One region of the Streptomyces sp. NBC_00322 genome, then DNA from elsewhere that is predicted to be linked to it. Evidence: predicted binding sites of a transcription regulator. Region 1 holds the regulator's gene; the other holds the start of a gene.
The links. The regulator HspR, encoded in region 1, represses chaperone genes until heat shock. The targets are predictions, from matches to a motif close to TTGAGNNNNNNNNNCTCAA.
Positions count from the first base shown of each region.

Region 2: a site for HspR is predicted at 5,383-5,401, ahead of lon (endopeptidase La). Genes of this name have one in related genera too.

Region 1 covers NZ_CP108019.1:4,249,773-4,265,469, reverse strand. The annotation lists gene OG905_RS19315 ((Fe-S)-binding protein) at 1-1,558, opposite strand, end outside; gene OG905_RS19310 (sugar transferase) at 1,688-2,209, opposite strand; gene dnaK (molecular chaperone DnaK) at 2,445-4,304, shown strand; gene grpE (nucleotide exchange factor GrpE) at 4,301-4,954, shown strand; gene dnaJ (molecular chaperone DnaJ) at 4,985-6,169, shown strand; gene OG905_RS19290 (heat shock protein transcriptional repressor HspR) at 6,171-6,614, shown strand; gene OG905_RS19285 (helix-turn-helix transcriptional regulator) at 6,694-7,677, opposite strand; gene OG905_RS19280 ((2Fe-2S)-binding protein) at 8,112-8,432, shown strand; gene OG905_RS19275 (pyridoxamine 5'-phosphate oxidase family protein) at 8,562-8,966, opposite strand; gene clpB (ATP-dependent chaperone ClpB) at 9,089-11,707, shown strand; gene OG905_RS19265 (YbjN domain-containing protein) at 11,823-12,368, shown strand; gene OG905_RS19260 (aminotransferase class I/II-fold pyridoxal phosphate-dependent enzyme) at 12,616-13,749, shown strand; gene OG905_RS19255 (SpoIIE family protein phosphatase) at 13,904-15,697, shown strand, end outside.
Region 2 covers NZ_CP108019.1:3,164,868-3,180,564, forward strand. The annotation lists gene OG905_RS14090 (M4 family metallopeptidase) at 1-766, opposite strand, end outside; gene OG905_RS14095 (helix-turn-helix domain-containing protein) at 974-1,987, shown strand; gene OG905_RS14100 (trypsin-like serine peptidase) at 2,014-2,889, shown strand; gene lon (endopeptidase La) at 2,946-5,360, opposite strand; gene OG905_RS14110 (hypothetical protein) at 5,491-6,006, shown strand; gene OG905_RS14115 (rhomboid-like protein) at 5,962-6,780, opposite strand; gene OG905_RS14120 (spermidine synthase) at 7,072-7,755, shown strand; gene OG905_RS14125 (response regulator transcription factor) at 7,847-8,584, shown strand; gene OG905_RS14130 (HAMP domain-containing sensor histidine kinase) at 8,590-9,714, shown strand; gene OG905_RS14135 (multifunctional oxoglutarate decarboxylase/oxoglutarate dehydrogenase thiamine pyrophosphate-binding subunit/dihydrolipoyllysine-residue succinyltransferase subunit) at 10,004-13,858, shown strand; gene OG905_RS14140 (SAV_2336 N-terminal domain-related protein) at 13,935-15,697, opposite strand, start outside.

The sequences.
Region 1 (15,697 bases):
TGCACTTCTCGTCGCCGCCCATGATCGCGAACTTCACGCCCGCGATGTGCAGCAGCTCCGCGAAGGCCTTGGTGGTCTTCTTGGCCCGGTCCTCCAGGGCGCCCGCGCAGCCGACCCAGTACAGGTAGTCGACCTCGCTCAGGTCCTCGACGTCCTTGCCGACGATCGGGACCTCGAAGTCGACCTCCTTGGTCCACTCGACGCGCTGCTTCTTGGCGAGCCCCCAGGGGTTGCCCTTCTTCTCCAGGTTCTTGAGCATCGTGCCCGCCTCGGACGGGAACGCGGACTCGATCATCACCTGGTAGCGGCGCATGTCGACGATGTGGTCGATGTGCTCGATGTCGACCGGGCACTGCTCCACGCACGCACCGCAGGTGGTGCAGGACCACAGAACGTCCGGGTCGATGACGCCGTTCTCCTCCAGCGTCCCGATCAGGGGGCGCTCGGCCTCCGCGAGAGCGGCCGCGGGGACGTCCTTGAGAGCCTCGGCAGAAGCCTTCTCCTCGCCCTCCATCGTCTTGCCGCCGCCGGCGAGCAGATACGGGGCCTTGGCGTGCGCGTGGTCGCGCAGCGACATGATCAGGAGCTTGGGGGACAGCGGCTTTCCGGTGTTCCAGGCCGGGCACTGCGACTGGCAGCGGCCGCACTCCGTACACGTGGAGAAGTCGAGGATGCCCTTCCAGGAGAACTGCTCGACCTGGGAGACGCCGAAGACGTCGTCCTCGCCCGGGTCCTCGAAGTCGATCTCCTTGCCGCCGCTGGTCATCGGCTGCAGGGCGCCGAGAGCGGTGGAGCCGTCGGCGTTCCGCTTGAACCAGATGTTCGGGAAGCCGAGGAAGCGGTGCCAGGCGACACCCATGTTGGTGTTGAGCGAGACCGTGATCATCCAGATCAGCGAGGTGCCGATCTTGATCATCGCGGTGAAGTAGATCAGCGTCTGGAGCGTGGGGACGCTCAGCCCCTTGAAGGCCAGGACCAGGGGGTACGAGACGAAGTACGCCGGCTCGTAGCTGTCGACGTGGTGGATCGCGCCCTCGAGCCCGCGCAGGGCGAGGATCGCGAGGCCGATCGTGAGGATGACGTACTCGACGAAGTACGCCTGCCAGGCCTTGGAGCCCGCGAAGCGCGACTTGCGGCCTGCCCGCGAGGGCAGGTTGAGCAGCCGGATCGTCATCAGCACGACGATGCCGATGACCGTCATGATGCCGATGAACTCGATGTACATCTCGAACGGCAGGAAGCCGCCGATGACCGGCAGCGTCCAGTCCGCCTCGAAGAGCTGGCCGTACGCCTGCGCCAGGGTCGGCGGGAGGGTCAGGAAGCCGATCGCTACGAACCAGTGCGCGAAGCCCACGATCCCCCACCGGTTCATCCGGGTGTGGCCGAGGAACTCCTTGACCAGGGTGATCGAGCGCTGCTTCGGGTCGTCGGTGCGGCTGCCTGCCGGGACCGGCTGACCGAGCTTCACGAAGCGGTAGATCTGCGCGACGGCTCGGGCGATGAGCGCAACGCCGACCACGGTCAGGACCAGCGACACGATGATCGCGGCGAGTTGCATTTGGGGGCTCCTCGGGCCTGCGAGGGTGGGGATCTCGACAGTCTACTAAGCGGTAACTTAATCAGTCCGTGCTGAGCGTACCCACTTATTCCGCCGCACTGTAGTTGCGCAGCCGGTGATCTGTGTCGCTCAGGCAAGCCTGACCGGACGGGCCGCGCGGCGTCCGGCGATCGCGGTCGGCAGGGTCCGGACCAGGATCAACAGGTCCAGTCCCAGCCAGTGCTGCTCCACATAATGTAGATCGAGCACGCCCATTTCCTCCCAGGGGAGCTCGGAGCGGCCGCTGATCTGCCACAGCCCCGTGATTCCGGGGCGTACGCAGAGGCGGGCCCGGCCCGCGGCGGAGGCGTCTTCCCCGGGCGGAAGCGGCCGGGGACCCACGAGCGACATCTCCCCGCGCACCACATTGATCAGCTGCGGCAGATTGTCCAGGAAGTGGCGGCGCAGCAGCCGTCCTGCGGGTGAGGCCGGTGTCGTACGGAACGACAGCATCGCAAACGTGGACCCGCCCAGGCCCGCCCTGTCGCGGCGGGTCAGGAGCGGGCCCCGGGTGGTCGAGGCGACGGCGGCGGTGAGGGCGAGCAGCACGGGGGACAGGAGCAGCAGCAGGATCAGACTGCCCGTCAGGTCGATGGCTCGCTTCGCAGGCATGGACGCACGCCCTTTGGCTTCTATTGACCGCTTTTGCGGCTATGACTCTCCCAGATGGGGGCATCCGTGAAGGGGTGCGCCACGCGCTGCGGCGGACTTGGGGCGCAGGTCGGGGGGCGGGCTGCAGGTAAGTGCCGGATAAAAGTTGAGTGGGGTCGACTCAGCTCTGTTGACGTCGTCGACTCGGTCATGCATCCTTGAGCCAGATCCACTCAAGTCAGCTGGAGGAATTGAAATGGCACGTGCGGTCGGCATCGACCTGGGCACGACTAACTCCGTCGTCAGCGTTCTGGAGGGCGGCGAGCCCACCGTCATCACCAACGCCGAGGGTGCCAGGACCACGCCGTCCGTCGTCGCCTTCGCGAAGAACGGTGAGGTGCTGGTCGGCGAGGTAGCGAAGCGTCAGGCAGTCACGAACGTCGACAGGACCATCCGGTCGGTCAAGCGCCACATGGGCACCGACTGGAAGATCGAGCTCGACGGGAAGACCTTCAACCCGCAGCAGATGAGCGCCTTCATCCTGCAGAAGCTGAAGCGCGACGCGGAGTCCTACCTCGGCGAGAAGGTCACCGACGCGGTGATCACCGTCCCGGCGTACTTCAACGACTCCGAGCGCCAGGCCACCAAGGAGGCCGGTGAGATCGCGGGTCTGAACGTCCTGCGTATCGTCAACGAGCCGACGGCGGCCGCCCTGGCCTACGGCCTCGACAAGGACGACCAGACCATCCTCGTCTTCGACCTCGGTGGCGGCACCTTCGACGTCTCGCTGCTGGAGATCGGCGACGGCGTCGTCGAGGTGAAGGCCACCAACGGTGACAACCACCTCGGTGGTGACGACTGGGACCAGCGCGTCGTCGACTACCTGGTGAAGCAGTTCGCCAACGGTCACGGCGTGGACCTGTCCAAGGACAAGATGGCTCTCCAGCGTCTCCGCGAGGCCGCGGAGAAGGCGAAGATCGAGCTGTCGTCCTCGACCGAGACGAACATCAACCTGCCCTACATCACGGCCTCCGCCGAGGGCCCGCTGCACCTGGACGAGAAGCTCACGCGCGCTCAGTTCCAGCAGCTCACCGCGGACCTCCTGGAGCGCTGCAAGACCCCGTTCCACAACGTCATCAAGGACGCCGGCATCCAGCTGTCCGAGATCGACCACGTGGTCCTGGTCGGCGGCTCGACCCGTATGCCCGCCGTCGCCGAGCTCGTCAAGGAGCTCACCGGCGGCCAGGACGCCAACAAGGGTGTGAACCCCGACGAGGTCGTCGCCATCGGTGCCGCTCTGCAGGCCGGTGTCCTCAAGGGTGAGGTCAAGGACGTCCTGCTCCTCGACGTGACCCCGCTGTCCCTGGGTATCGAGACCAAGGGCGGCATCATGACCAAGCTGATCGAGCGCAACACCACGATCCCGACCAAGCGCTCGGAGATCTTCACGACGGCCGAGGACAACCAGCCGTCCGTGCAGATCCAGGTCTACCAGGGCGAGCGCGAGATCGCGGCGTACAACAAGAAGCTCGGGATGTTCGAGCTGACCGGTCTGCCGCCGGCCCCGCGCGGGGTCCCGCAGATCGAGGTCGCCTTCGACATCGACGCCAACGGCATCATGCACGTGACCGCGAAGGACCTGGGCACGGGCAAGGAGCAGAAGATGACCGTCACCGGCGGCTCCTCGCTGCCGAAGGACGAGGTCGACCGGATGCGCCAGGAGGCCGAGCAGTACGCGGACGAGGACCACCGCCGCCGCGAGGCCGCCGAGTCCCGCAACCAGGGCGAGCAGCTCGTCTACCAGACCGAGAAGTTCCTCAAGGACAACGAGGACAAGGTCCCCGGTGACGTCAGGACCGAGGTCGAGACCGCGCTCACCGAGCTGAAGGAGAAGCTCAAGGGCGAGGACACGGCCGAGATCCGCACGGCGACCGAGAAGGTCGCCGCGGTCAGCCAGAAGCTCGGCCAGGCGATGTACGCCAACGCCGCCCCCGAGGGTGGCGCGGCCCCCGGCGCCGAGGGCGCCCCGGCCGGCGAGCAGCCCCAGGCCGAGGACGATGTGGTCGACGCCGAGATCGTCGACGACGAGAAGCCGAAGAAGGACGGTGCCGCGTGACGGAGGAGACCCCGGGCTTCGAGGAGAAGCCCGACGTCCCCTCAGGCGCCACCTCTGACGACGCCGCCGCGTCCGCCGAGTCCTCCGAGAAGGAGGGCCCGGCGGCCCCGGCAGGGGACGCAGCAGCAGAGATCGCAGGCCTGACGGCTCAGCTGGACCAGGTGCGCATGGCGCTCAACGAGCGCACCGCGGACCTCCAGCGGCTCCAGGCCGAGTACCAGAACTACCGCCGTCGTGTGGAGCGCGACCGGATCACGGTCAAGGAGATCGCCACGGCGACTCTGCTGACCGAGCTCCTGCCCGTGCTCGACGACATCGGCCGTGCCCGTGATCACGGGGAGCTGGTGGGCGGGTTCAAGTCGGTTGCCGAGTCTCTCGAGACGGCCGCAGCCAAGATGGGCCTGCAGCAGTTCGGCAAGGAGGGCGAGCCCTTCGACCCGACGATCCACGAGGCCCTGATGCACTCGTACGCACCGGATGTCGCCGAGACCACGTGCGTCGCGGTCCTGCAGCCGGGGTATCGCATCGGCGAACGGACCATCAGGCCCGCACGGGTCGCGGTGGCCGAGCCCCAGCCGGGCGCGGCGCCCGCGGCCTCGAAGGACGAGACGGCGAACGACGAGGAGAGCGGTGGCCCGGACGAGGGCTGACGCAATGATTGTCCGAGAGGAGGGACGTCGATGAGCACGAAGGACTTCGTCGAGAAGGACTACTACAAGGTCCTCGGCGTCCCCAAGGACGCCACCGAGGCCGAGATCAAGAAGGCGTACCGGAAGCTCGCCCGCGAGTTCCACCCGGACGCCAACAAGGGCGACGCCAAGGCGGAGGAGCGCTTCAAGGAGATCTCCGAGGCCCATGACATCCTCGGCGACCCCAAGCGGCGCAAGGAGTACGACGAGGCACGCGCCCTCTTCGGCAACGGTGGCTTCCGCGCCGGCGCGCCGGGCGGCCCCGGCGGCTCCTTCAACTTCGACCTGGGCGACCTCTTCGGCGGCGCCCAGGGCGGCACGCAAGGGGGTGCCGGCGGCTTCGGCGGCGGTCTCGGCGACGTGTTCGGCGGGCTGTTCAACCGCGGCGCCGGCCCGGGTACGCGTACCCAGCCGCGCCGCGGCCAGGACATCGAGTCCGAGGTGACGCTCAGCTTCACCGAGGCGGTCGACGGGGCCACGGTCCCGCTGCGGATGTCCAGCTCGGCCGCCTGCAAGGCCTGTTCGGGCACCGGCGACAAGAACGGCACGCCTCGCGTGTGCCCGACCTGTGTCGGCACCGGCCAGGTCTCGCGCGGCGGCAGCGGCTCCTTCTCGCTCACCGACCCGTGCGTTGACTGCAAGGGCCGCGGGCTGATCGCGCAGGACCCCTGCGAGGTCTGCAAGGGCAGCGGGCGGGCCCGTTCCTCGCGCACCATGCAGGTCCGGATCCCGGCGGGCGTCTCCGACGGCCAGCGGATCCGGCTGCGCGGCAAGGGAGCCCCGGGCGAACGGGGCGGCCCGGCGGGCGACTTGTACGTCGTCGTGCACGTCGACTCCCATCCGGTCTTCGGCCGCAAGGGCGACAACCTCACGGTCACCGTGCCCGTCACCTATACGGAGGCGGCGCTCGGCGGCGAGGTGAAGGTGCCCACGCTCGGCGGTCCGCCGGTCACGCTGAAGCTGCCCGCGGGGACACCCAACGGCCGTACGATGCGTGCCCGCGGCAAGGGCGCGGTCCGCAAGGACGGCACCCGCGGCGACCTGCTGGTCACCGTCGAGGTCGCGGTCCCCGAGGAGCTCAGCGACAAGGCGAAGGAAGCGCTGGAGGCCTACCGCGAAGCCACCGCGGACGAGGACCCGCGGGCCGAGCTGTTCCAGGCCGCGAAGGGAGCATGAGATGGACGGTCGTCGCCGCAACCCCTACGAACTGACCGACGAGTCGCCGGTGTACGTCATTTCGGTGGCGGCCCAGCTCTCGGGCCTGCATCCGCAGACGCTGCGGCAGTACGACCGGCTTGGTCTCGTCTCCCCCGACCGCACCGCGGGACGGGGCCGGCGCTACAGTGCCCGTGACATCGAACTGCTGCGCACCGTCCAGCAGTTGTCGCAGGACGAGGGCATCAACCTGGCCGGAATCAAGCGCATCATCGAACTGGAGAACCAGGTCGCTGCGCTTCAGCAAAGGGTTGCCGAGCTGTCGGCCGCAGTCGAGGGAGCGGCTGCGGCGATGCAGCAGCGCGAGGCCCAGGTGCATGCCTCCTACCGGCGCGATCTCGTGCCGTACCAGGATGTGCAGCAGGCGAGCGCACTGGTGGTCTGGCGACCCAAGCGTTCCGAATAGGCCATGTCTCGGCCCGAAGGGGCGGTGGAGCAACGCGAGTTGCTCCACCGCCCCTTCGGTGTATGGGTTTCGGTCACGTTCAGGACTCGTGTTCCAGGATTCCCGACTGGGCGATCAGATAGCCCAGCTGGGTCCGGCTGCCGCTGCCCAACGACGAGCCCAGCTTGGCGATATGAGCCCGGCAGGTACGGACATTCATCCCGAGCCGGCGGGCGATGGCCTCGTCCACATGCCCTTCGACCAGCAGCTTCGCGATCGAGCGCTGGATGCCGGTGATGCCGTCCAGGTCCGGTCCGTACGAGATCGGCTCCTCCCACGCGATGCCGTGCAGCCAGAACTGCTCGAAGACGCCGACCAGATACTCGACGATGCCCTTGTGCCGCAGTTCCAGCGCGGACAGCCGGTCGCTGCTCGCCGGGATGAAGGCCACTCTCCGGTCCACGATGATCAGCCGGTCGATGATCTCCTCCAGCGTGCGCACCTCCACGCCGGAGGGCCCCACTTGCTCCATGTAGGCGAGCGTGGCGGGGTGGTGGCGGGCCGTGTGCTGGTAGAGAGTGCGCATACGGACGCCGCGGTCGATGAGCGGCTCCACGCGGCGCAGCGCCTTTTCCAGGATGTGGGGCTGTCGCCCGCTGCCGGGCTGGACAGTGAGAAGCTCCTCGGTGCAGTCTGCGGTGACTTGGTCGAGGGTTGTGTTGATGCGGTTGAGGCCCTCGAGGACGGTAATCCCTTGTGGGACGGTGGAGTTCTGAGCGGTGAACGCCATGAATGGCTCAAGAGCATCGGTCAGAGCGACAGTTCGTCGTCGACGCTCTTGGATCTCCCGCTCGATGGGGTGTATCAGCTGTGTCAGCGCAGTGGTCGGCGGGACCGGTCGGAGCCACTGAGCGTCGTCGGGATCCGGGTGCAGCAGGGCGAGATCGAAGAGGCAGGGTGTTGATTCCGCCTCTGACCGGGCTATACGCCCGGTGCGCAGTGCGGTGATGTAGAGACTTTTCCCCGCCTCGCACAGCTCGCCGTCTGCGTGAGGGTGTCCCGTTTCGCCCTCATTAGATGGCATATGCACCCCCTCAGGCTCCTGCATTACAGGAACATGATGCCTGCCGTCGCTGGTGCAAGCGTTCGGAGTGAGACATCGTCTTATGCGCGGGGGAGGAGGAATGATCAAAAGAGGTGGAGATCACCCATGTCTAGGACGCTACGTGCTCTTTGTGCTCTTGCCATAGCGGCGGCCGCGCTCGGTGCGGTGGCCTCCGGTGAGCCCTCCTGGGGTAGCTCTCCCGCCGGCGCGGTGACGGCAGCCCCTGGGGAACCGTCGTGGGGTTTCGCTCCCGCTGACGCTGTGGCCGGAACGCCCGGTGAGCCCTCCTGGGGCGTTGTGGCACCGGCGGACGCGTCGGCTCCCGGTGAGCCTTCATGGGGTGTCGCTCCGGCTGACGCCGCGGGCACGCCCGGTGAGCCCTCCTGGGGTGTCGCTCCGGCCCGCACGGACGCATGACCGTTCCACCGGACGACCGGGTCTTCCGGCGCGAGATGGCTACGGCTTATCGATCGGGGTGGCATTTCATCGACCTCGTCACGGCAATCCCCCACCGTGGCGACTCGTTGATGGTCACCCTCTTCGGAGAGCCGATCGTCGTGGCGCGCGAGGAGGACGAAGACGTCCGTGCGTATCGGTGCCTTCGCCGGCCCCGTGGAGCTCCGCAGCCCGTCCGCTGTGCCATCCGGTACGGCATGATTTTCGTCAATCTCGATCAACGCGATCACCAGTTGGTCGAGCCCGACACCACCACCGCCACCCCCCGCAGTGCCTGAGCGGTTCCCCCGTCGTTGTAAATCGCTCGGGCGCTTCCCCCACACAGCGGCGCCATCGTGGACCTGAAACGCGATGGCGCCGCTGTGCTTTTCCCGTACGGAAGGCATGTACGGGGAACGTGAGCCCGGCTAGGCCCGGCCCATCGCCCGCGTCAGGGCGATCTCGATCAGCACCCGGTCCGGATTCGGGGCCGGTGTGCGCCCGTAGCGTTCCGCGTAACGCTCCACCGCGTCCGCGATGAGCTCGGGCTCCGTACGGACCCTCGCGCGGCCCTCCAGGGTCGCCCAGCGCCCCTTGTCGACCTGGCAGACCGCGACCGGCGCGCCGTCCGGGCCCGCGGCCAGGATGTTGGCGACCTTGTGGCTGTGCTTATTGGTGATGACGCGGGCGAGTCCGCCCTCCGGGTCGTACGTGACGCCGACCGCGACGACGTGAGGGGTGCCGTCCTGGCGCGGGGTCGTCAGTGTGCACATGTGGTACTCACGCCAGAAGGTGAGGAAGGACGCGTCGGGGCTGCGCGGGTCGATGGCCATGCCCGGAACCTACCGGCGGCAGCTACCGCTCACTAGGTTGAGTGGAATAGACTCAACTTTGTGCACGCTGAATGAGTCAGTGTGAAAGAACAGACCCCTACCAGCGAGGAGGAGAGACCGCAGTGGACGCCGAGCTGACCAACAAGAGCCGGGATGCGCTCAACGCCGCCACCAGTCGGGCGGTGTCCGCAGGGCATCCCGATCTGACCCCCGCGCATCTGCTGCTCGCGCTGCTCGCGGGCGAGGACAACGAGAACATCGTCGATCTGCTGGCCGCCGTCGAGGCGGACCAGGTGGCCGTGCGCGCCGGGGCCGAGCGGGTGCTCGCGGCCCAGCCCAGCGTGACCGGCTCGACCGTCGCCCCGCCCCAGCCCAACCGGGAGCTGCTGGCGGTCATCGCGGATGCCGCCCAGCGGGCCAAGGAGCTCGGGGACGAGTACCTGTCCACCGAGCACCTGCTCATCGGTATCGCCGCCAAGGGCGGGCAGGCCGGAGAGGTGCTGGCCCAGCAGGGAGCCACGGCGAAGAAGCTGCTGGACGCGTTCGAGACGGTAAGGGGAGGGCGCCGGGTGACAACTCCCGACCCCGAGGGGCAGTACAAGGCACTGGAGAAGTTCGGTACGGACTTCACCGCCGCCGCCCGCGAGGGCAAGCTCGATCCGGTCATCGGCCGGGACCAGGAGATCCGCCGGGTCGTCCAGGTGCTGTCCCGCCGCACCAAGAACAACCCGGTGCTGATCGGTGAGCCCGGCGTCGGCAAGACCGCCGTCGTCGAAGGGCTCGCGCAGCGCATCGTCAAGGGAGATGTCCCCGAGTCCCTGAAGAACAAGCGGCTCGTCTCGCTGGATCTCGGTGCGATGGTCGCGGGTGCGAAGTACCGCGGTGAGTTCGAGGAGCGGCTGAAGACCGTCCTTTCCGAGATCAGGGCGAGCGACGGCCAGATCATCACCTTCATCGACGAGCTGCACACCGTGGTGGGCGCGGGCGCCGGCGGCGACTCGGCCATGGACGCGGGCAACATGCTCAAGCCGATGCTGGCGCGCGGCGAGCTGCGCATGGTCGGCGCCACCACGCTCGACGAGTACCGCGAGCGGATCGAGAAGGACGCGGCCCTGGAGCGGCGCTTCCAGCAGGTGCTGGTCGACGAGCCGACCGTCGAGGACACGATCGCGATCCTGCGTGGGCTCAAGGGCCGCTACGAAGCCCACCACAAGGTGCAGATCGCGGACAGTGCGCTGGTCGCCGCGGCGACCCTCTCCGACCGGTACATCACCTCGCGCTTCCTTCCCGACAAGGCCATCGACCTCGTCGACGAGTCCGCCTCCCGGCTGCGGATGGAGATCGACTCCTCGCCCGTCGAGATCGACGAGCTGCAGCGCGCCGTGGACCGGCTGAAGATGGAGGAGCTCGCGCTCAAGAACGAGACCGACCCCGGCTCCAGGCAGCGGCTTGAGAAGCTGCGCCGCGACCTCGCCGACAAGGAGGAGGAGCTGCGCGGTCTCACGGCGCGCTGGGAGAAGGAGAAGCAGGGCCTCAACCGCGTCGGTGAGCTGAAGGAGAAGCTCGACGAGCTGCGCGGCCAGGCCGAACGGGCCCAGCGCGACGGCGACTTCGACACCGCGTCCAAGCTGCTGTACGGCGAGATCCCCGCCCTGGAGCATGAGCTGGAGGAGGCCTCCGAGGCGGAGCAGGAGGCGGCCAAGGACACCATGGTCAAGGAGGAGGTCGGCCCCGACGACATCGCCGATGTGGTGGCCTCCTGGACCGGTATTCCGGCCGGGCGGCTCCTGGAGGGCGAGACGCAGAAGCTGCTGCGGATGGAGCAGGAGCTGGGCAAGCGGCTGATCGGCCAGAGCGAGGCCGTCCAGGCCGTGTCCGACGCGGTACGCAGGACGCGCGCCGGGATCGCCGACCCCGACCGGCCCACCGGCTCGTTCCTCTTCCTCGGCCCGACCGGTGTCGGCAAGACCGAACTGGCCAAGGCGCTCGCGGACTTCCTCTTCGACGACGAGCGGGCGATGGTCCGTATCGACATGTCGGAGTACGGCGAGAAGCACTCCGTCGCCCGCCTCGTCGGCGCCCCGCCGGGGTACGTCGGCTACGAGGAGGGCGGCCAGCTCACCGAGGCCGTCCGCAGGCGCCCGTACTCCGTCGTCCTGCTCGACGAGGTGGAGAAGGCACACCCCGAGGTCTTCGACATCCTGCTGCAGGTACTCGACGACGGGCGGCTGACCGACGGCCAGGGGCGGACGGTGGACTTCCGCAACACCATCCTGGTCCTGACGTCGAACCTCGGCAGCCAGTATCTGGTCGAGCCGCTCACCAGCGACGAGGAGAAGAAGCAGCAGGTCCTGGAGGTCGTACGGGCCTCCTTCAAGCCGGAGTTCCTCAACCGGCTCGACGACCTGGTGGTCTTCTCCGCGCTGAGCAAGGAGGAGCTGAGCCGGATCGCCGAGCTGCAGATCGGCCGCCTCGCCAAGCGTCTGGCCGAGCGCCGGCTGACGCTGGAGGTCACTCCTGGGGCGCTTCAGTGGCTGGCCGACGAGGGCATGGACCCGGCGTACGGAGCGCGCCCGCTGCGCCGTCTGGTGCAGACCGCGATCGGCGACCGGCTCGCGAAGGAGATCCTCGCGGGCGAGATCACGGACGGCGACACGGTGCGGGTGGACCGTTTCGGGGACGGCCTGATCGTGGGACCGGCCACCGGAAAGACCGGACCGGCCACCGGAAAGACGCTGTAAGGCCGCTGGAAGAGTCCACTCGGACTACGCCACGAGCGGACCCGTCGGGTGGGGGTTGCCAGCCCCCGCCCGAGATGGGGGAGGATGGCAGGAACCGTACGAAGGGAAATCCACGGTGACCATCGATCCGTCCTCGATTCCGAATTTCGGGGGCCAGCCCCAGCCTCAGGCCGCAGGACCGGCGGGCCCCGTCGTTCCCGACCAGGACCTGGTCAAGCAGCTCCTCGACCAGATGGAACTGAAGTACGTCGTCGACGACGAGGGTGACCTCGCGGCGCCGTGGGAGGAATTCCGTACGTACTTCATGTTCCGCGGCGAGGCCGACCAGCAGGTCTTCTCCGTGCGGACCTTCTACGACCGTCCGCACGCCGTCGAGGACAAGCCGAAGATCCTCGACGCGGTCGACGACTGGAACCGCCGCACGCTGTGGCCCAAGGTCTACACCCACCTCCACGAGGAGGAGGAGGACGGCCCCACCATCCGCCTCATCGGCGAGGCCCAGATGCTGATCGGCACGGGCGTCAGCCTGGAGCACTTCGTCTCCTCGACGGTGAGCTGGGTCCGTGCCGCCATCGAGTTCGACAAGTGGCTCGCGGAGCAGCTCGGCCTGGAGACGGCGGACGAGAAGCCCGCCGACGAGAAGCCCGACGACGAGGCCTGAGCAGACACGTCCCGTTGGCGAACGACAGCCCGGCCAGTGCGACGGTCACCACGACCGCCGCCCTCGGCCGGGCTTTTGTCAGCGCGACGGCCCGCTGCAGCGCCTGCTCAGGCCTATCGTGAGGGCCGGATCTCCTGGTTGACGGACTCACTCGGGAAAGCGGGATCGCATGAACACGGCAGGGACGGCTGACACGCGCGGCGTCGTGGGCTCGGCAGGCTGGAGTCCTGCGGCTCGGGTACACGGCATGGGCACGTCGATCTTCACGGAGATGACGGAGCTGGCGCGGAGTACCGGGGCCGTGAACCTCGGGCAAGGCGTGCCGGAGCTGGCGAGTCCGCCCGTACTGCTCAAAGGCGTGGCGGACGCGGTGCTCGCGGGCAGCAACCAGTACCCGCCGGCTCATGGGTTCCCTGCGCTGCGCGAGGCTGTCGCCGCTCATCAGCTGCGGCGGTACGGCCTCGACTACCGGCCTCAGGGGGAGGTGCTGGTGACGACGGGCGCGACGGAAGCCCTCGCCGCGGCCCTCCTGGCGCTCTGCGATCCCGGCGACGAGGTCATCGCCTTCGACCCCTGCTACGACGCCTACGCTGCCGACGCCCGCCTCGCCGGGGCCCGGTTGGTCGCCGTTCCCCTCGTCCTCGACGGCGACGGGTTCGCCCTCGACGCGGACGCGCTGCGCGCGGCCGTTTCCCCGCGTACCCGGGTGCTGATCCTCAACACCCCGCACAACCCCACGGGCATGGTCTTCAAGGCCGAGGAGCTCGAAGCCGTCGCGGATGTGTGCCGTGAACACGCGCTGACGGTGATCACGGACGAGGTCTACGAACACCTCGTCTACGGCGACGGCGCGCGCCATCGGTCCATTGCCGCTCTGCCGGGGATGCGGGAGCGGACGGTGGTCATCTCCTCGGCGGGCAAGACCTTCAACACGACGGGCTGGAAGGTCGGTTGGGTCTGCGGACCCGCGCCGCTCGTCGCCGCGGTGGGCGCGGCCAAGCAGTTCCTGACGTACGCCTCGGGTACCCCGTACCAGGAAGCGCTGGCGCAGGCACTCGGCTCGGTGGAGGAATGGGCGGCCGGTCTGCGCGACACGCTGCGGGCGAACCGCGACCTGCTGAGCGACGGCCTGGCGGAAGCCGGACTGCGGCCCTTCCGCGCGGACGCCGGCTATTTCGTGCAGGCGGACGTGCGGCCGTGGGGATACGCGGACGGGGTCGAGTTCTGCCGGAAGCTGCCGGAGCGCGCGGGTGTCGTGGCCATCCCGACGTCGGCGTTCTACCTGGGCGCGAACGCTCCGGCCTGGCTGGTCCGATTCTCGTTCTGCAAGCGCGAGGACTCGATCCGCAAGGCCGTCGACCAGCTGATCACCGCGCGCTGATCGCAGCCGGGCTGTGCCGCACCCGGAAAGGCTGCTGCGTGCCTTGCGCCGGGCGGCCCGGTCCGGGCATGTTTGGCCGCAGAGCACTTTGCGGTGTTAGAAAGGCAATGTGGTCAAACGCTCCGACCGATTCCGGAGCGCACCGGTTCGGTCACTGACCGACAAGCACCCCCGGAGCGTTGCGGGGCAGGTCTTCACCCTGCAGGTGGCCTTGGTGGTGCTGCTTGTGGCGGCCGCGGTGCTCGCGCTTGTGCTGCAGTCCCGGTACGACAGCAGCTCGGAGGCGAAGCGCCGCTCTATTGCCGTGGCGCAGACGTTTGCGCACTCACCGGGTGTTCTGGCTGCGCTGAAGACCCCTGACCCCTCCAAGGTGCTGCAGCCACTCACCGAGGCGGGGCGGAAGGCGGCCGGCGTCGACTTCATCGTGGTGATGGACACCAAGGGGATCCGCTACACGCATCCCCAGCCGGAACGGATCGGGAAGAGGTTCGTCGGCACCATCGAGCCCTCGCTGGCCGGCCGCGTGTACACCGAGAGCGTCCATGGCCCGCTCGGCCACGAGGTACAGGCGACCGTCCCCATCTACGACCTCAAGGGCAACGTCGTGGCCCTGGTGTCCGCCGGTCTGAAGGTCAAGAACGTGACCAGCGTGGTGGACAGACAGCTGCCGATCATCCTCGGTGCCGGAGCAGCCGCGCTCGCCCTGGCCACGGGCGGGACGGCGCTGGTGGCCAGGCGGCTTCGGCGGCAGACCCACCGTCTGGGCCCGGCCGAGATGACCCGCATGTACGAGCATCACGACGCTGTGCTGCACGCCGTACGCGAGGGTGTGCTCATCGTCGACAACGACGGTCAGCTGCTGCTCGCGAACGACGAGGCCAGGCGACTGCTGGACTTGCCGCCCGACGCCGAGGGGCGGCACATCTCGGAACTGCCCAGCCTTGATCCCCCCACGGTGGAGCTGCTGACCTCGGGCCGCGTGGCCACGGACGAGGTGCACCTGGCCGGGGAGCGGCTGCTTGCGGTGAACCAGCGGCCCACGGATCGCCACGGCGGCCCCGAGGGGACGGTCGCGACCTTGCGTGACTCCACGGAGCTGCGGGCGCTGTACGGCAAGGCGGAGGTGGCCCGCGAGCGGCTGAAACTGCTGTACGACGCCGGTCTGGGCATCGGTACCACCCTCGACGTGGTGCGTACGGCCGAGGAACTGGCGAAGGTCGCGGTCCCCCGATTCGCCGACTTCGTCACCGTCGATCTTGCCGACCCGGTCCTGCGAGGGGAGGAGCCGAACGGTACCGGCGCGGACATGCGCCGCACCGCGGTCCACGGCATCCGGGACGACCATCCCCTCTACGAACTCGACCGCCTGATCGACTTCGTCCCCTCCACACCGCAGGCACGCGGTCTCGGCAGCGGACTCTCGGAGCTGGTTCCCGACCTGGCCGCCGCGTCCGGCTGGCATGCCCAGGACCCGGAGCGGACACGGATGATCGTCGACTACGGCATCCATTCGCTCATCACGGTGCCCCTCCAGGCGCGGGGCGTCATCCTCGGCATGACCAACTTCTGGCGCTCGGAGAAGCCCCAGCCGTTCGAGGAGGACGACCTGTCCCTGGCCGAAGAACTCGTCGCCCGGGCGGCGGTCAGCATCGACAACGCCCGCCGCTTCACCCGTGAGCACACCCTGGCCGTCGCCCTGCAGCGCAGCCTGCTGCCGCGAGCCCTGCCCGAGCAGAGCGCCCTCGAAGTCGCCCACCGCTACCTGCCCGCGCTGTCCGGCGTGAGCGGCGACTGGTTCGATGTGATCCCGCTTCCCGGCAGTCGCGTGGCGCTGGTCGTCGGGGACGTCGTCGGCCACGGCCTGCACGCGGCCGCCACGATGGGACGGCTGCGCACGGCGGTGCACAACTTCTCCACGCTCGACCTGCCGCCCGACGAAATCCTCAAC
Region 2 (15,697 bases), 1.1 Mb from region 1:
CCGGGGCGGCCTTCGCGGTGGCGCCGGACGCGGCGGTCCCCTTCGCGGTCAGCGTCTTGATGCCGCTGAACTGCAGCACCGGGTAGCCGGCGCGGGCGTCGATGTAGACCTGCTGGAGCACCGGTTCGCCGGTGGTGGGGTTCGTGCCGCGTACGGTCACGTGGTGGGCGAGGATGCCCTCGCCGCGCGGGATCACGACGAGGCCGCCCGCGCTGCCGGTGAGGGCCGCCGCCTTCGCGGACTTGGCGCCCTTGCCGCGTATCGCGTCGGCCTTGCTGAGCGTCTTGCCGCCGAGGCGTGCGGCGGTGGCCGCGACCGCGCGGCGTACCGCGGTGTCCTTGGTGACGCTCGCCTTGGTGCCGGTCTTCAGACCCGTGAAGTACTTGCCGGAGGTGCCGGTGACGACGCGCTTGCCGCCCTTGGACTCCATCCGTACGACGTACTCGCCGCCGAACACCGGTATGCCGTGGTGCTTCTGCTGAAGCCGCACGGTCTCTTCCGCGCCATTTTTGACGGTCCCCATCGGCGCGAGGTCGCGCCGCGCGTCGGCGATCTTGTAGCGGCTCTCCTTGGCGGCGAGATGGCCGCGGGCCGCGTCCGCCGGGCTTGCCTTGGCGTCCGCCGCCTCCCTGATTCCGTCGACGAGCGACGGGGTGGCCGTCTCGGCCCCCGGAAGGACGTCGGCGGGCGGTGCGGTGGCCGGCGGGGCGGCCGCCTGGGCCGGTACCGCCGTCAGCAACAGCCCGGCCGCGCCGAGCAGTGCCACGAGACCGGTCCCCCTGGAAATACCCGATCTCTGTGTGCTTGTCCTGGCCTTGCGCACAGTACGTACCCCTCCCACGTGCTGGTCAAGCCGTAAAGGTGGTCATGGCCATGCAACCCGCGGGACGCCAACCGATCAATGTGGCGGGCATGTTGACAAGTGGACACGCACACTTGTGTGGCCCGTGAAGAGGGAGTGAGAATCCGACGCATGAGCGAGGGGGAACTGCACACCCTCGGCCTGGGGGAGGCCGAGGAACGCATCTACGAGGCACTGCTCAAGGAACGGGCCACCGGGGCCGAGGAGTTGGCGCGCCTGCTGGGCCTGCCACGCGACCGCATCGACCGGGCGCTCGGCCATCTGGTCGAGCACGGCCTCGCGTTGCCGGCCGACGGGGACGCGCTGCCGCATCCGGCGGCGCCGGACGCCGCGATCCGTACGCTCATCCACCGCCGCCAGGCCGAACTGCACTTACGCTCGGCCGAGTTGGAACGATTACGGATGACCGCGGACCGGCTGGCGGGCCGCCTGATGTCGGGGGCGACCGGCGCACCCGAGCGTGGCATCGAGGTGGTGACGGGGCCGCGGGCCATCGGCGAACGGGCGGAGTATCTGCTGGCCACGGCGGAGCGGGAGGTCGCCATCCTGGACCGGTCGCCGTACGGGAAGGGGCCACGCGGGGACGGCGGTTCACGCGCGCCGGCCCTGGACATCGAGGGGCTCCTGGACCGCGGGGTGGAGGTGCGGACCGTCCTGGACCGGGACGGACTCGCCTGTCCCGGCCGGATGGGCTCGGTGACCGGCCTCGTCGAACAGGGCCTGCGGGCACGGGTGGCGGCGGCGGTGCCCACCGAACTGATCACCGTGGACCGGCGGATCACCCTGCTTCCGCCGGCCGACCCGGCGGACCCGAGGGCATCCGCCCTGGTGATCGGCGACGCGTTGCTGCGCAACGCGCTGATGCCGCTGTTCGAGACGGTGTGGGACAGGGCCACACCGCTCGGCGGGTCGGGCGGGGCGTGCGACGACGCGGCGCTCGCGAAGGCGCAGAAGGAGCTACTGGGTCTGCTCGCGGCGGGCCTCAAGGACGAGGCGATCGCCCGCCGCCTGGGCGTCCATGTGCACACGGCGCGCAGAAGGATCAGCCGTCTGCTGGAGACGCTCGGCGCCGAGACCCGCTTCCAGGCCGGGGCGCAGGCCACGTTGCGGGGCTGGCTGGACTGACGGCCGCAAACAGGCAAGATGGCCGGATGAAGTGGATCGCTCGGGGGTGTCTTTTGGATCAGGCCGGAACAGTGCGCGGGGTCTGGCGAAAGACACCCGCCGGCCCGAAGAGGCTGCTGAGGTGGCCCGCTATAGCCCTGCTCGCCGCCACGACGGCGTGCGGCGGTCCGGTTTCGGCCGCGCCCGACGCGGGGGACGCGTCCCCCTTGCCGCCGCCGCCCGAGCCACAGTCCTCGGCGACTGCTTTCGCGGGCCTGTCCTCGGCCGGCGTACTGCTCGACAAGGACGGCGAGCACTTCTGCTCCGCGAGCGTCGTCGACAGCCCCAAGGGCAATGTCATCGCCACCGCCGCGCACTGTGTCTTCGAGTACGGCAGCTATATGGAGAACGTCACCTTCGCCCCCAGCTTCAGCGGCGCGGGTGCGGGCAAGACGCCGTACGGACGGTGGAAGGTCCGCGCCATCCAGGTGGACGCCCGCTGGCGCGCCGACACCGAGGACTCCGACACCGTGGACTACGCCTTCGTGACGCTGGAGCCGGACGCCAAGGGCCGCAACGTCCAGGACGTCGTGGGCGGAACGCCCGTCGACTGGACCGCGGTGCCGGCCCGCCGGGTCACGGTCGTCGGCTACCCCAACCCCGACCACAATCCGGACAACCGCCCGATCGCCTGCACCACCGACACCGAGCCGGATCCCGAACTGGCCGGATCCGTACGGATGGACTGCTCCGGTTTCTGGGACGGCACGAGCGGCGGTCCCTGGCTCGCGGGCTACCGGGACCCGAAGCATCCGGGCCGCCTCATCGGGGTGACCAGCGGCGGCGACACGGACAGTGTGTCAACGGCGGTCCGCTTCAACGCGAACGCGCGCAAGCTGTACGACAAGGCCGCGAAGCAGTAGCGCAGAGCCGCGGGGGGAAGGTCAAAGACCTTCCCCCCGCGGCTCGCCGATCGTGGTCAGGCCGCGGCCTGCACCGGCACATCCGCCGGTGAGAGCGCGATCTCCAGCACCTGGAGCACATCCGTGACCGGGTGCACGTCCAGCTTCTCGAGGACCTCCGCCGGGACGTCGTCCAGGTCCGCCTCGTTCCGCTTGGGGATCACGACCGTCGTGATGCCCGCCCGGTGCGCGGCGAGCAGCTTCTGCTTCAGACCGCCGATCGGCAGGACCCGCCCGGTCAGCGACACCTCACCCGTCATCGCCACATCCGTACGCACCAGGCGTCCGGACAGCAGCGACGCGAGCGCCGTCGTCATCGTGATGCCCGCGCTCGGCCCGTCCTTGGGGACTGCGCCCGCCGGGAAGTGGATGTGCATGCCCCGGTCCTTGAGGTCGGCGACCGGAAGCTCCAGCTCCGCGCCGTGCGAGCGCAGGAAGCTCAGCGCGATCTGCGCGGACTCCTTCATCACGTCGCCGAGTTGTCCGGTCAGCGTCAGCCCCGCCGCGCCCGTCTCCGGGTCGGCGAGAGAGGCCTCGACGAACAGGACGTCGCCACCCGCGCCGGTGACGGCGAGGCCGGTGGCCACGCCCGGTACGGCCGTACGGCGCTCGGCCGGGTCCTGCGCGGACTCGGGCACATGGTGCGGCCGCCCGATCAGGCCGCGCAGCTGCTCGGCGCCGACCGTGAACGGCAGTTCCTGGTCGCCCATTTCGTGCTGGGCCGCCACCTTGCGCAGCAGCCGGGCCACCGATCGCTCCAGGTTCCGCACGCCCGCCTCACGGGTGTACTCGCCCGCGAGCCTGCGCAGCGCCGACTCCTCGATGATCACCTCGCCGGGCTCCAGGCCAGCCCGCTCCAGCTGGCGCGGCAGCAGGTGGTCCCGGGCGATGACGACCTTCTCGTCCTCGGTGTAGCCGTCGAGCCTGACCAGCTCCATCCGGTCGAGCAGGGCCTCCGGGATCGCCTCCAGCACATTGGCCGTGGCCAGGAAGACGACATCGCTCAGGTCGAGTTCGACCTCCAGGTAGTGATCGCGGAAGGTGTGGTTCTGCGCCGGGTCCAGGACTTCGAGCAGGGCGGCCGCGGGGTCGCCGCGGAAGTCCGAGCCGACCTTGTCGATCTCGTCGAGCAGGACGACCGGGTTCATCGAACCGGCCTCCTTGATCGCCCGGACGATCCGGCCGGGCAGGGCGCCGACGTAGGTGCGCCGGTGGCCGCGGATCTCCGCCTCGTCCCGTACGCCGCCGAGCGCGACCCGTACGAACTTGCGTCCCATGGCGTGTGCCACGGACTCGCCGAGGGATGTCTTTCCCACGCCGGGCGGGCCGACGAGCGCCAGAACCGCGCCCCCGCGCCGCCCGCCGACCACGCCCAGCCCCCGGTCGGCGCGTCGCTTGCGCACCGCCAGGTACTCGGTGATCCGTTCCTTCACGTCCTGCAGACCCGAGTGCTCGGCGTCCAGGACCGCCTTGGCGCCCTGGATGTCGTACCCGGCCGCGCTGTCATCAGTTCTTTCGTTCCAGGGCAGTTCGAGGACGGTGTCGAGCCAGGTGCGGATCCAGGAACCCTCGGGGCTCTGGTCACTGGAACGCTCCAGCTTCTCGACCTCCTTGAGGGCGGCATCGCGCACCTTCTCGGGGAGGTCGGCGGCCTCGACACGGGCCCGGTAGTCGTCGGACTCGTCCTCGCCGCCCTCGCCGCCCAGCTCGCGCAGCTCCTTGCGCACGGCTTCGAGCTGGCGGCGCAGCAGGAACTCGCGCTGCTGCTTGTCGACGCCTTCCTGGACGTCCTTGGCGATGGACTCGGCGACGTCCTGCTCGGCGAGGTGCTCGCGCAGCTGCTGGGTGGCGAGCTTGAGGCGGGCCACCGGCTCGGCGGTCTCGAGGAGTTCGATCTTCTGGGCGGTGGTCAGGAAGGGTGAGTAGCCGGAGTTGTCGGCGAGCTGCGAGACGTCGTCGATCTGCTGGACGCGGTCGACGACCTGCCAGGCGCCGCGCTTCTTCAGCCAGTCGGTGGCAAGTGCCTTGTACTCCTTGACCAGCTCGATGACCGAGCCGGGCAGCGGGTCGGGCACGGTCTCCTCGACGCGGGAGCCCTCGACCCAGAGCGCGGCGCCCGGGCCCGTGGTCCCCGCGCCGATGTTCACCCGGCCGCGGCCGCGGATGAGCGCGCCGGGGTCGCCGTCCGAGAGCCGGCCGACCTGCTCGACGGTCCCGAGCACGCCGGTCGCTGCGTACGTCCCGTCGACGCGTGGAACAAGCAGCACGGTCGGCTTGCTTGCACCACTGGAACGCGCGGCGGCCTGAGCGGCCTCCACCGCGGCTCGTACGTCGTTGTCGGACAGGTCGAGCGGCACCACCATTCCGGGCAGCACGACCTCGTCGTCGAGCGGCAGCACAGGCAGCGTGAGCGGTGTGGACGTCGAAGCCATGATCTCCCCTTAGGCAGTCAAGTTGAGCTGTATGGACTCAATGCAGGAAGCCGCGGAGTTGTTCCCCAGGGGGCGTTCGCTCTCAGCGATCAGCTCTCGCGCCCGGTAGCCGGAGGGATGGACTAGGCGCATGCGGAGTTCAGCCATTACCGCCGCCAGGGGCTCGATGGGCCGGCAGCGGTGGATGAGATGGAGCGGATGCGGGGCCGCCGGGGTGCTGCTGGGTGTCCTGCTGGCGGCGGGGTGCGCGTCCGGCGAGGGCGGGGACGGTGGCGGGGATTCAACCCGCGCGGGGTCCTCTGCGCCCACGACGCCCGCCGTCGCGCGGCCGCTCGTCCACGTGACCGTCACCGGTGGCATCGCCGGCGTACGCAACGACCTTCTCGTCCGGGACGACGGCACCTACACCACGTCCACAAAAACCGGCCCCAAGGGCTCCGGCAGGATGACGCCCGCCGAGCTGGCCGAGCTGCGGCGGGCTCTGGAGAAGGCCGACTTCGCGCGGCTTCCCGGTGAGGCCACCGGCAGTCCCGTCGCGGACGGGTTCACCTACCGGATCAGGTACGCAGGCCATACCGTCACCACGGACGAGACGATGCGACTACCCGCCCTGCGGGACGTATTCGCCGCGCTGCCCGACGACTGACGGGCGCACCCACGCACGCCCTCGCGACCAGCGGCGTACGGCGGGCCAGCAGGCGATACCGGCCAGCAGCGCGAGCGGGTGGCCCCAGTTGGTGAGCGGGTCCGCGAAGGCCAGCAGGTCCTGGACCTGCATCAGGACGACGAAGCCGAGCAGCGTCCCGCGCTGGATGGGGCCGAGCAGTCCGGCGAGGGCGCCGATGCTCGCCATCAGGCCGAAGCTGATGCCGTAGTCGAGGCGGTGCAGCGACGTGGCGGGCAGATGCCCGGCCATGACGGAGACCGCCACGGGTATCTCGGTGGCCAGGGTCGCCCCGACATGGCCCAGCAGGAACACCCCCGCGGTGCGGCGGCCGCCGATGCGGCGCTCCAGCGCGGTGAGGGTGAAGAGGAAGGCGACGGCGTACGGAGACGCCAGGCCCCCCGCGACCCAGAGGGCGCTGGCTCCCAGAACAAGGAGCGGGGTGTGGGCCAAATGGGCGACATCGGTACTGGATCCATGGAGCAGCGAGGAGACGGTCGCCGGGTCGCCGTACTCCACGAAGAGCGAGGTGGCGATCAGGACGAGCGCATAGCCGAAGGTGAACGGTGTCCCGGTCGGCGTGGGCAGCAGCCGCAGCGCTCGGCGCCACAGGGGCCGTCGTACACAGGGGGCGTGCGTCTGGGCTGGTGGGGGCGCGAGTGCGGGTGCCGCCGCCCGCGTCACCGTGCGCTGGGCCGGAATACCGCCCAGCAGCTCCTGGCCCGTGGCCGGGTCGCGCGTCGAAAGCTGGTTCACGCGTGAGGCCCCTCTCGTCCAAGCCCGAACGAACCCCCACCCAACGCGATCACCATGACCCCCGTCTATGACCTGCGCCACACGAGGCAACCTTCGCGCCACCTCGAGCGTCGTGTGCACGCCACACTCCGCCGACCAGCTGTGAGTCCACTGTGGATCAGCTGTGAATCCACCGGGAAGCGATTGTGGAACGGCCGGAGCCAGGCCGGCCTAAACCATTTGTCCCGCTCGCCCCACCCCGGCACCATGGCCACCGACACGTGTCCGCCCCGTCGCCAGGAGGTCACCGCCATGCCGCTTCATGCCGACGCACCCGTCACCCTCGACCGCCGTGAGGGGCCCCACGGGGAGGTCGTACTGCGGCAGCGCGGCGGGCACCACGAGATCATCGCCAACGGGTGCTTCCTCATGGACACCTCCGACGGCCGCTCCGAGCGTCTTCTCGTCGACGCCGCCTACGACGCGCTGGCCGCCATGGGCCGCACCGCCCCCTCCCTCCTCATCGGCGGACTCGGCGTCGGCTTCTCTCTCGCCCGCGCCGCGGCCAACCCCCACTGGCGACGTATCGCCGTCGTCGAGCGCGAACAGGCGATCATCGACTGGCACCGATCGGGACCGCTCGCGCGGATCTCCGGCGACGCGCTCGCCGACCCCCGCAGCGTGATCCTGCACACGGACCTCGTCACCCATTTGGGCACGACCACGGACCGCTACGACGCACTTTGTCTGGACATCGACAATGGGCCCGACTGGACCGTCACCGACGACAACGGAAATCTCTACTCACCGGCCGGACTCGCCGCCTGCCAGGGGCGGTTGGAGCCCGGCGGCGTGCTCGCCGTCTGGTCTGCCAAGCCCTCCCCCGCATTTGAGGACGCATTGCGGAATGCCGGATTCACCGGGGTAAGAACCGAAGAGATCCGGGTTGCCCGAGGAGTACCCGACGTGGTCCATCTCGCTGTTCGCCCTGCGTAGCCGGGACGCGGTCGATGCCCTTACGCTGCTGACCTACACACGGGATCTACACCGGCATGCAGCTCGCGAGAACGCGTACAGGGGCGGGGCCATGGAGCAGACACACACCACGCACAACGGCGTCGCGGCCACACCCGGCGCCCAGCGCCGCGTGCTGGTCGTCGAGGACGACTCGACGATCGTCGATGCCATCGCCGCCCGTCTGCGGGCCGAGGGCTTCCTCGTCCAGACGGCCGTGGACGGACCGGCCGCCGTCGACGCGGCCGAGGCCTGGCAGCCCGATCTGATGGTGCTCGACGTGATGCTGCCGGGCTTCGACGGCCTGGAGGTCTGCCGCCGGGTCCAGGCCCAGCGCCCGGTCCCCGTGCTGATGCTCACGGCGCGCGACGACGAGACGGACATGCTCGTCGGCCTCGGTGTCGGCGCCGACGACTACATGACCAAGCCGTTCTCGATGCGGGAGCTCGCGGCACGCGTGCACGTGCTGCTGCGCCGCGTCGAGCGCGCCGCACTCGCCGCCGTGACGCCGCGCAGCGGCATCCTTCGCCTCGGCGAGCTGGAGATCGACCACGCCCAGCGCCGGGTCCGGGTGCGCAGCGAGGACGTGCACCTCACCCCGACCGAGTTCGACCTGCTGGTCTGCCTGGCGAACACCCCCCGCGCCGTCCTCTCCCGCGAGCAGCTGCTCGCCGAGGTGTGGGACTGGGCCGACGCGTCCGGCACCCGGACCGTCGACAGCCACATCAAGGCCCTGCGCCGCAAGATCGGCGCCGAGCGCATCCGTACGGTCCACGGCGTCGGCTACGCGCTGGAGACGCCGGCGCCATGAGCGCCATGAGACGGCGGCGGCCCTGGGACGGGCTGCCCGCTCGCCAGGGCTGGCGGAACTGGCTGCGTTCGGTCTCCATCTCGATCTCGATCAAGACCAAGCTGGGCACGCTCGTCGTCGTCTCGGTCTTCATCACCACCGGCCTGCTGCTGGTCGCCCTGCGCACCGAGACCGAGCTGCGCTTCATCACCGTCTTCTCGGTGATCGCCACGCTGCTGATCACCCAGTTCGTGGCGCACGGCCTGACCGCCCCGCTGGACGAGATGAACACGGTCGCCAAGGGCATATCGCACGGCGACTACACCCGCCGCGTGCGCGGCGCGGACCGCCGCGACGAGCTCGGCGACCTCGCGTCCACGATCAATCGCATGGCCGACGATCTGGAGGCCGTGGACCAGCACCGCAAGGAGCTGGTGGCCAACGTCTCGCACGAGCTGCGCACCCCGATCGCCGCGCTGCGCGCCGTGCTGGAGAACGTCGTCGACGGGGTCTCGGCCGCCGACCCGGAGACGATGCGTACGGCGCTGAAGCAGACGGAGCGCCTGGGCCGCCTGGTCGAGACGCTGCTGGATCTGTCCCGGCTCGACAACGGCGTCGTACCGCTGCGGGCCCGCCGATTCGAGGTGTGGCCCTACCTGTCCGGGGTGCTGAAGGAGGCCAATCTGGCCGCCGCCCAGCGCGGTCTCACCTCGGGGTCCGGCCACCACACCCGTACCGACGTCCATCTGCACCTGGACGTGTCGCCGCCGGAGCTGACCGCGCACGCGGACGCGGAGCGGCTCCACCAGGTGGTGGCCAATCTGATCGACAACGCGGTCAAGCACTCGCCGCCGCACGGCCGTGTGACCGTACGGGCCCGGCGCGGCCCGCTGCCGGAGTCCCTCGACCTGGAAGTGGTCGACGAGGGCCCCGGCATCCCGGAACAGGAGCGCCACCGGGTCTTCGAGCGGTTCAACCGGGGCAGCGTCACGGCCCCGCACGGCAAGGGCAGCGACGGCGGTACGGGCCTGGGCCTCGCGATCGCGCGCTGGGCCGTCGATCTGCACGGCGGACGCATCGGGGTGGCCGAATCGTCCCGCGGCTGCCGCATTCTCGTGACCCTTCCGGGGATCCCCTCGGCACGCGGTTGACGTAGGGTTCGAACCGGAAGCGCGCATTCTGCGTGTACGTGGTGAGGGCACGGCCGAAATGCGGCCGGTACGCCGTCCTGGGTGCGAGGCAGTGGGTCGCAGCCGCGGTGAGTCGTACCCGCGGAAAACGGAACCGAGCTAGTTTCCCGCCATTCCTTGCCCCGAAACCCGCCGATCGGTGTGACTTGCGCGACGATGACCCGCCCGGCCTGCACCTCTCGGCCAGGGAGGCGTAGCCTTTATTTCCGCTGTCCATCACCTTGTGAAGCGGAAGAGGGCGGTTGCCGCCGTGTCGTCTCAGTCCCCCAGTAACTCGAGCATCTCGACCGACCAAGGCGGGCAGGGTAAGAACCCTGCCGCCGCGTTCGGCCCCAATGAGTGGCTCGTCGACGAGATCTACCAGCAGTACCTCCAGGACCCGAATTCGGTCGACCGTGCCTGGTGGGACTTCTTCGCCGACTACAAGCCGGGCGGCGCGGGTGCTGCCGCCGCAGGGGCGAAGCCGGTCGACGGGGCCCCTGCCACGGATGCCCCGGCCGCCGCGCAGTCCGGCGCCGTAGCCGCGGGGGCTACGGGTGCCACCGCAGCGGCACCGACCGCGGCCCCCGCCCCGGCGGCCGCGAAGCCCGTCGCCGCACCTGCGCAGGCCGCGCCCGCCGCACCGGCGAAGCCCGCGGCTCAGGCCCCGGCCGCCCCCGCGGCGGCGAAGCCCGCCGCGGCTCCCGCCGCCCCCAAGCCGGCGGCTGCCGCCGACAAGGCAGCTGAGCCGGCCCCGGCGGGCCCGGAGTACGTGCCCCTGCGCGGCCCCGCCGCCGCCGTCGCGAAGAACATGAACGCCTCGCTGGAGATGCCCACGGCCACGTCCGTGCGCGCCGTGCCGGTGAAGCTGCTCTTCGACAACCGCATCGTCATCAACAACCACCTCAAGCGCGCCCGCGGCGGGAAGGTCTCCTTCACGCACCTCATCGGGTACGCGATGGTGCAGGCCATCAAGGCCATGCCGTCGATGAACTGGTCGTACGCGGAGAAGGACGGCAAGCCGGCCCTCGTCAAGCCGGAGCACGTCAACTTCGGCCTGGCCATCGACCTGGTGAAGCCCAACGGCGACCGCCAGCTGGTCGTCGCGGGCATCAAGAAGGCCGAGACGCTGAACTTCTTCGAGTTCTGGCAGGCCTACGAGGACATCGTCCGGCGCGCCCGCAACAACAAGCTGACGATGGACGACTTCACCGGCGTCACCGTCTCGCTGACCAACCCCGGCGGGCTGGGCACCGTCCACTCCGTGCCGCGTCTGATGCCCGGACAGTCGGTCATCATGGGCGTCGGCTCCATGGACTACCCGGCGGAGTTCCAGGGCACCTCCCAGGACACGCTGAACAAGCTGGGCATCGCCAAGGTGATGACCCTCACCAGCACGTACGACCACCGGGTCATCCAGGGCGCCGCCTCCGGCGAGTTCCTGCGGATCGTCGCCAATTTCCTCCTCGGCGAGGACGGCTTCTACGACGACATCTTCGAGGCGCTGCGCATCCCCTACGAGCCGGTCCGCTGGCTCAAGGACATCGACGCCAGCCACGACGACGACGTCACCAAGGCGGCCCGCGTCTTCGAGCTGATCCACTCCTACCGGGTCCGCGGCCATGTCATGGCCGACACCGACCCGCTGGAGTACCGCCAGCGCAAGCACCCCGACCTGGACATCACCGAGCACGGACTCACGCTGTGGGACCTGGAGCGCGAGTTCGCCGTCGGCGGCTTCTCCGGCAAGTCCCTGATGAAGCTGCGCGACGTGCTGGGCGTGCTGCGCGACTCGTACTGCCGCACCACCGGCATCGAGTTCATGCACATCCAGGACCCGAAGCAGCGCAAGTGGATCCAGGACCGGGTGGAGCGCGGGCACACCAAGCCCGAGCGCGAGGAGCAGCTGCGGATCCTGCGCCGTCTCAACGCCGCGGAGGCCTTCGAGACCTTCCTGCAGACCAAGTACGTCGGTCAGAAGCGGTTCTCGCTGGAGGGCGGCGAGTCCGTCATTCCGCTGCTCGACGCGGTCATCGACTCGGCCGCCGAGTCGCGCCTCGACGAGGTCGTCATCGGCATGGCCCACCGCGGCCGCCTGAACGTCCTGGCGAACATCGTCGGCAAGTCGTACGCGCAGATCTTCCGGGAGTTCGAGGGCAACCTCGACCCGAAGTCGATGCACGGCTCCGGCGACGTGAAGTACCACCTGGGCGCCGAGGGCACCTTCACCGGTCTCGACGGCGAGCAGATCAAGGTCTCGCTGGTCGCCAACCCCTCGCACCTGGAGGCGGTCGACCCGGTTCTCGAGGGTGTCGCCCGCGCCAAGCAGGACGTCATCAACAAGGGCGGCACGGACTTCACGGTGCTGCCCGTCGCCCTGCACGGTGACGCGGCCTTCGCCGGCCAGGGTGTCGTCGCCGAGACGCTGAACATGTCGCAGCTGCGCGGCTACCGCACCGGCGGCACGGTCCACATCGTCATCAACAACCAGGTCGGCTTCACCGCCGCCCCGGAGTCCTCGCGTTCGTCCATGTACGCGACCGACGTGGCCCGCATGATCGAGGCGCCGATCTTCCATGTGAACGGCGACGACCCGGAGGCCGTGGTCCGCGTGGCGCGGCTCGCCTTCGAGTTCCGCCAGACGTTCAACAAGGACGTCGTGATCGACCTCATCTGCTACCGCCGCCGCGGTCACAACGAGGGCGACAACCCGCAGTTCACCAACCCGCAGATGTACAACCTGATCGACAAGAAGCGCTCGGTGCGCAAGCTCTACACCGAGTCGCTCATCGGTCGCGGGGACATCACGCTGGAAGAGGCGGAGCAGGCGCTCCAGGACTTCCAGGGCCAGCTGGAGAAGGTCTTCGCGGAGGTCCGCGAGGCCACCAGCCACCCGGCCCCGGCCCATGTCCCGGACGCGCAGGCCGAGTTCCCGGTGTCCGTCACCACCGCGGTCTCCCAGGAGGTCGTGAAGCGGATCGCCGAGTCCCAGGTCAACATCCCCGACCGGATCACGGTCCACCCGCGTCTCATGCCGCAGATGCAGCGCCGTGCGGCCTCGGTAGAGGACGGCACGATCGACTGGGGCATGGGGGAGACGCTCGCCATCGGCTCGCTGCTGATGGAGGGCACCACGGTCCGGCTGTCCGGCCAGGACACCCGCCGCGGCACCTTCGGCCAGCGCCACGCGGTGCTGGTGGACCAGGAGACCGGCGAGGACTACACCCCGCTGCTGTACCTCTCCGAGGACCAGGCCCGCTACAACGTCTACGACTCGCTGCTGAGCGAGTACGCGGCGATGGGCTTCGAGTACGGCTACTCCCTGGCCCGCCCGGACGCACTGGTCATGTGGGAGGCGCAGTTCGGTGACTTCGTCAACGGCGCGCAGACCGTCGTGGACGAGTTCATCTCCTCGGCCGAGCAGAAGTGGGGCCAGACCTCCGGCGTCACGCTGCTGCTGCCGCACGGCTACGAGGGCCAGGGCCCGGACCACAGCTCCGCCCGTCCTGAGCGCTTCCTGCAGATGTGCGCGCAGAACAACATGACGGTCGCGATGCCGACCCTGCCGTCGAACTACTTCCACCTGCTGCGCTGGCAGGTCCACAACCCGCACCACAAGCCGCTGATCGTCTTCACGCCGAAGTCGATGCTGCGTCTGAAGGCCGCGGCGTCGAAGGCGGAGGAGTTCGTCAACGGCGGCTTCCGCCCGGTGATCGGCGACGACTCGGTCGACCCGAACGCGGTCCGCAAGGTCGTCTTCTGCACCGGCAAGGTCTACTACGACCTGGACGCCGAGCGAATCAAGCGCGGCAACACGGACACCGCGATCATCCGCCTCGAGCGCCTGTACCCGCTGCCGGGTGCCGAGCTCCAGGCGGAGATCGCCAAGTTCCCGAACGCCGAGAAGTACCTGTGGACGCAGGAGGAGCCGGCGAACCAGGGTGCGTGGCCGTTCATCGCGCTCAACCTGATCGACCACCTGGACCTGGCAGTCGGTGCGGACGTCCCGCACGGCGAGCGCCTGCGCCGCATCTCGCGTCCGCACGGCTCGTCCCCGGCGGTCGGTTCGGCCAAGCGTCACCAGGCGGAGCAGCAGCAGCTGCTCAACGAGGTCTTCGAGGCCTGACCGGCCGACCGACTGACCGTACGAACCGAAGGGCCCTGCCCAGCGCACACCGCGCTGGGCAGGGCCCTTCGGGCTGTCAGGGGCTGTCCTCGAGCCGGTCGACCTCCTGCCGGATGAGGCCGGCGGTCTGCGTGCGCGAGGCGCCCGCGGCCGACAGCAGAGACAGCACTGCCCGGTGCTCCTCCAGGGCTCGCCCGGGGCCCGCCGTGCGTTCCATGCGGGTCGCCCGCATCCACTGGGCGGCCGTCGCCCGCTCCAACAGTTCGCCCGCGCCGATCTGGGCCGCGGCGCGGCGGTAATGGGCGGCGGCGTCCTGGAGCTTGGGGTACGAGGCGGTGCGCTGCGCGAGCAGGGCCGAGGCGAGGGCGCGGTACCACCAGGCGTACGCGGCCAGTTCGGGATCGCCGGCCGCCCGGGCCGTGGCTCCCAGAGCCCAGTCCGCCTCGTGCAGGTCGGCGACGGTCTCGTCGGCACGGAAGCGCTCGATGTAGGCGTGGCCCAGCAGGGCACGGCGGCGCGGGAGTTCCGGGTCGGCCGCCGACGTCTGCTCGATAGCGCCGCGCAGTGCCCGTACCGCCGCGTGGATGTCGGCCGAGGAGTCCTTGTCCACACCGCGCTCGGTCAGCTGCCTGCCGAGCGAGGTCAGGACCACGGCACGGCCCGGGTCGTTCCACGGCAGCAGCGGCACCGCCTCGGTCCAGGCCGCGATCGCCGAGTCGCGGTGTGCCCAGCCTCCCGTCGAGAGGTAGCGCTGCTCCAGGACACGGGCCATCCGCAGCAGGATGTCGGCCAGGGCGTCCTCGTCCTTGCCGACGTGCTGGCGTGCCTGGTCCAGGGCCTGGAGGATGCGCAGCCTGTCGTCGTCGTCCGGGGTCTCGTGAGCGAATTCGATGGCGTCGGCGTAGTCCAGCCAGGCGCGGCAGAGCTGCGTCTCGGAGACCGCCTCCCAGTCGAGTCCGTCGATGCCCGCGTGCAGGTCCTCGTCGGCGCGCTCGGCGTAGGCGCGGGAGGCGATCCGGTCCTCCTCGTCGGCGGCCCTGGCGACGGGGCCCTCGCCGCGGTAGTGCCGGGCCAGCTCCAGCAGCAGCCCGCCCTCGACGAGCAGCGCGGACTCGGGGCGCTCGTCGTCCAGCAGCAGTTGTACGACGGCCAGCGCGGTCTGCGTGGTCTCGGTGAACCAGTCCTCGGGCCGGACCGGGCCGCGCAGTCCGTACGGGGCGCCGGTCACGGCGAGCCGCCGCAGCACCCGGATCCTGGCGGCCGCCGCTGCTTCCCTGAGCCCGGGAACGTCGTCGAACCGGGGTCGGCTGTCGGTCAGTTCGGCGAGCCCTGCATCCGCGGTCGACAGCAGGACCGACGCCACCAGACGCACATCGTCGGCTCCGGCCGCCGCCTGCAGCCGTACCCACTCCGGCATCAGCAGGGTGCTCAGCCGGCCCGACTCCACCTCGTCGGCCATCGCTTCGAGCACCTGCGCCAGCGTCAGATACGCCTGCGGCTTGCCGGTGAGAGCGTTCTGGGCGGCGTCCAGGGCCTCGCGCAGGTCCTCGGGCAGCGGCCGCACCAGCCAGCGCCGCAGCAGGGCATCGGCCAGCTCCCCGTAGAGCACGGCCCGTTCGGCGGTGCGCCGTTCGGCCTGGGTGGCCGAGCCGAGCAGCCTGATCGCCTCGTCGAGGTCGCGTACGGTGCCGTACTCGCCGAAGTGCGCGAGACAGGCGCGGGCCTGCGCCCGCAGACCCGCCGGGCCGTCCTTGGGCAGACCGCCGGGGGGCGCGGCGGGTTCGGGGACGCCGAGCCGCCGCAGCACCTGCGCCGACACCTGGGCGAAGGCCCACTGGC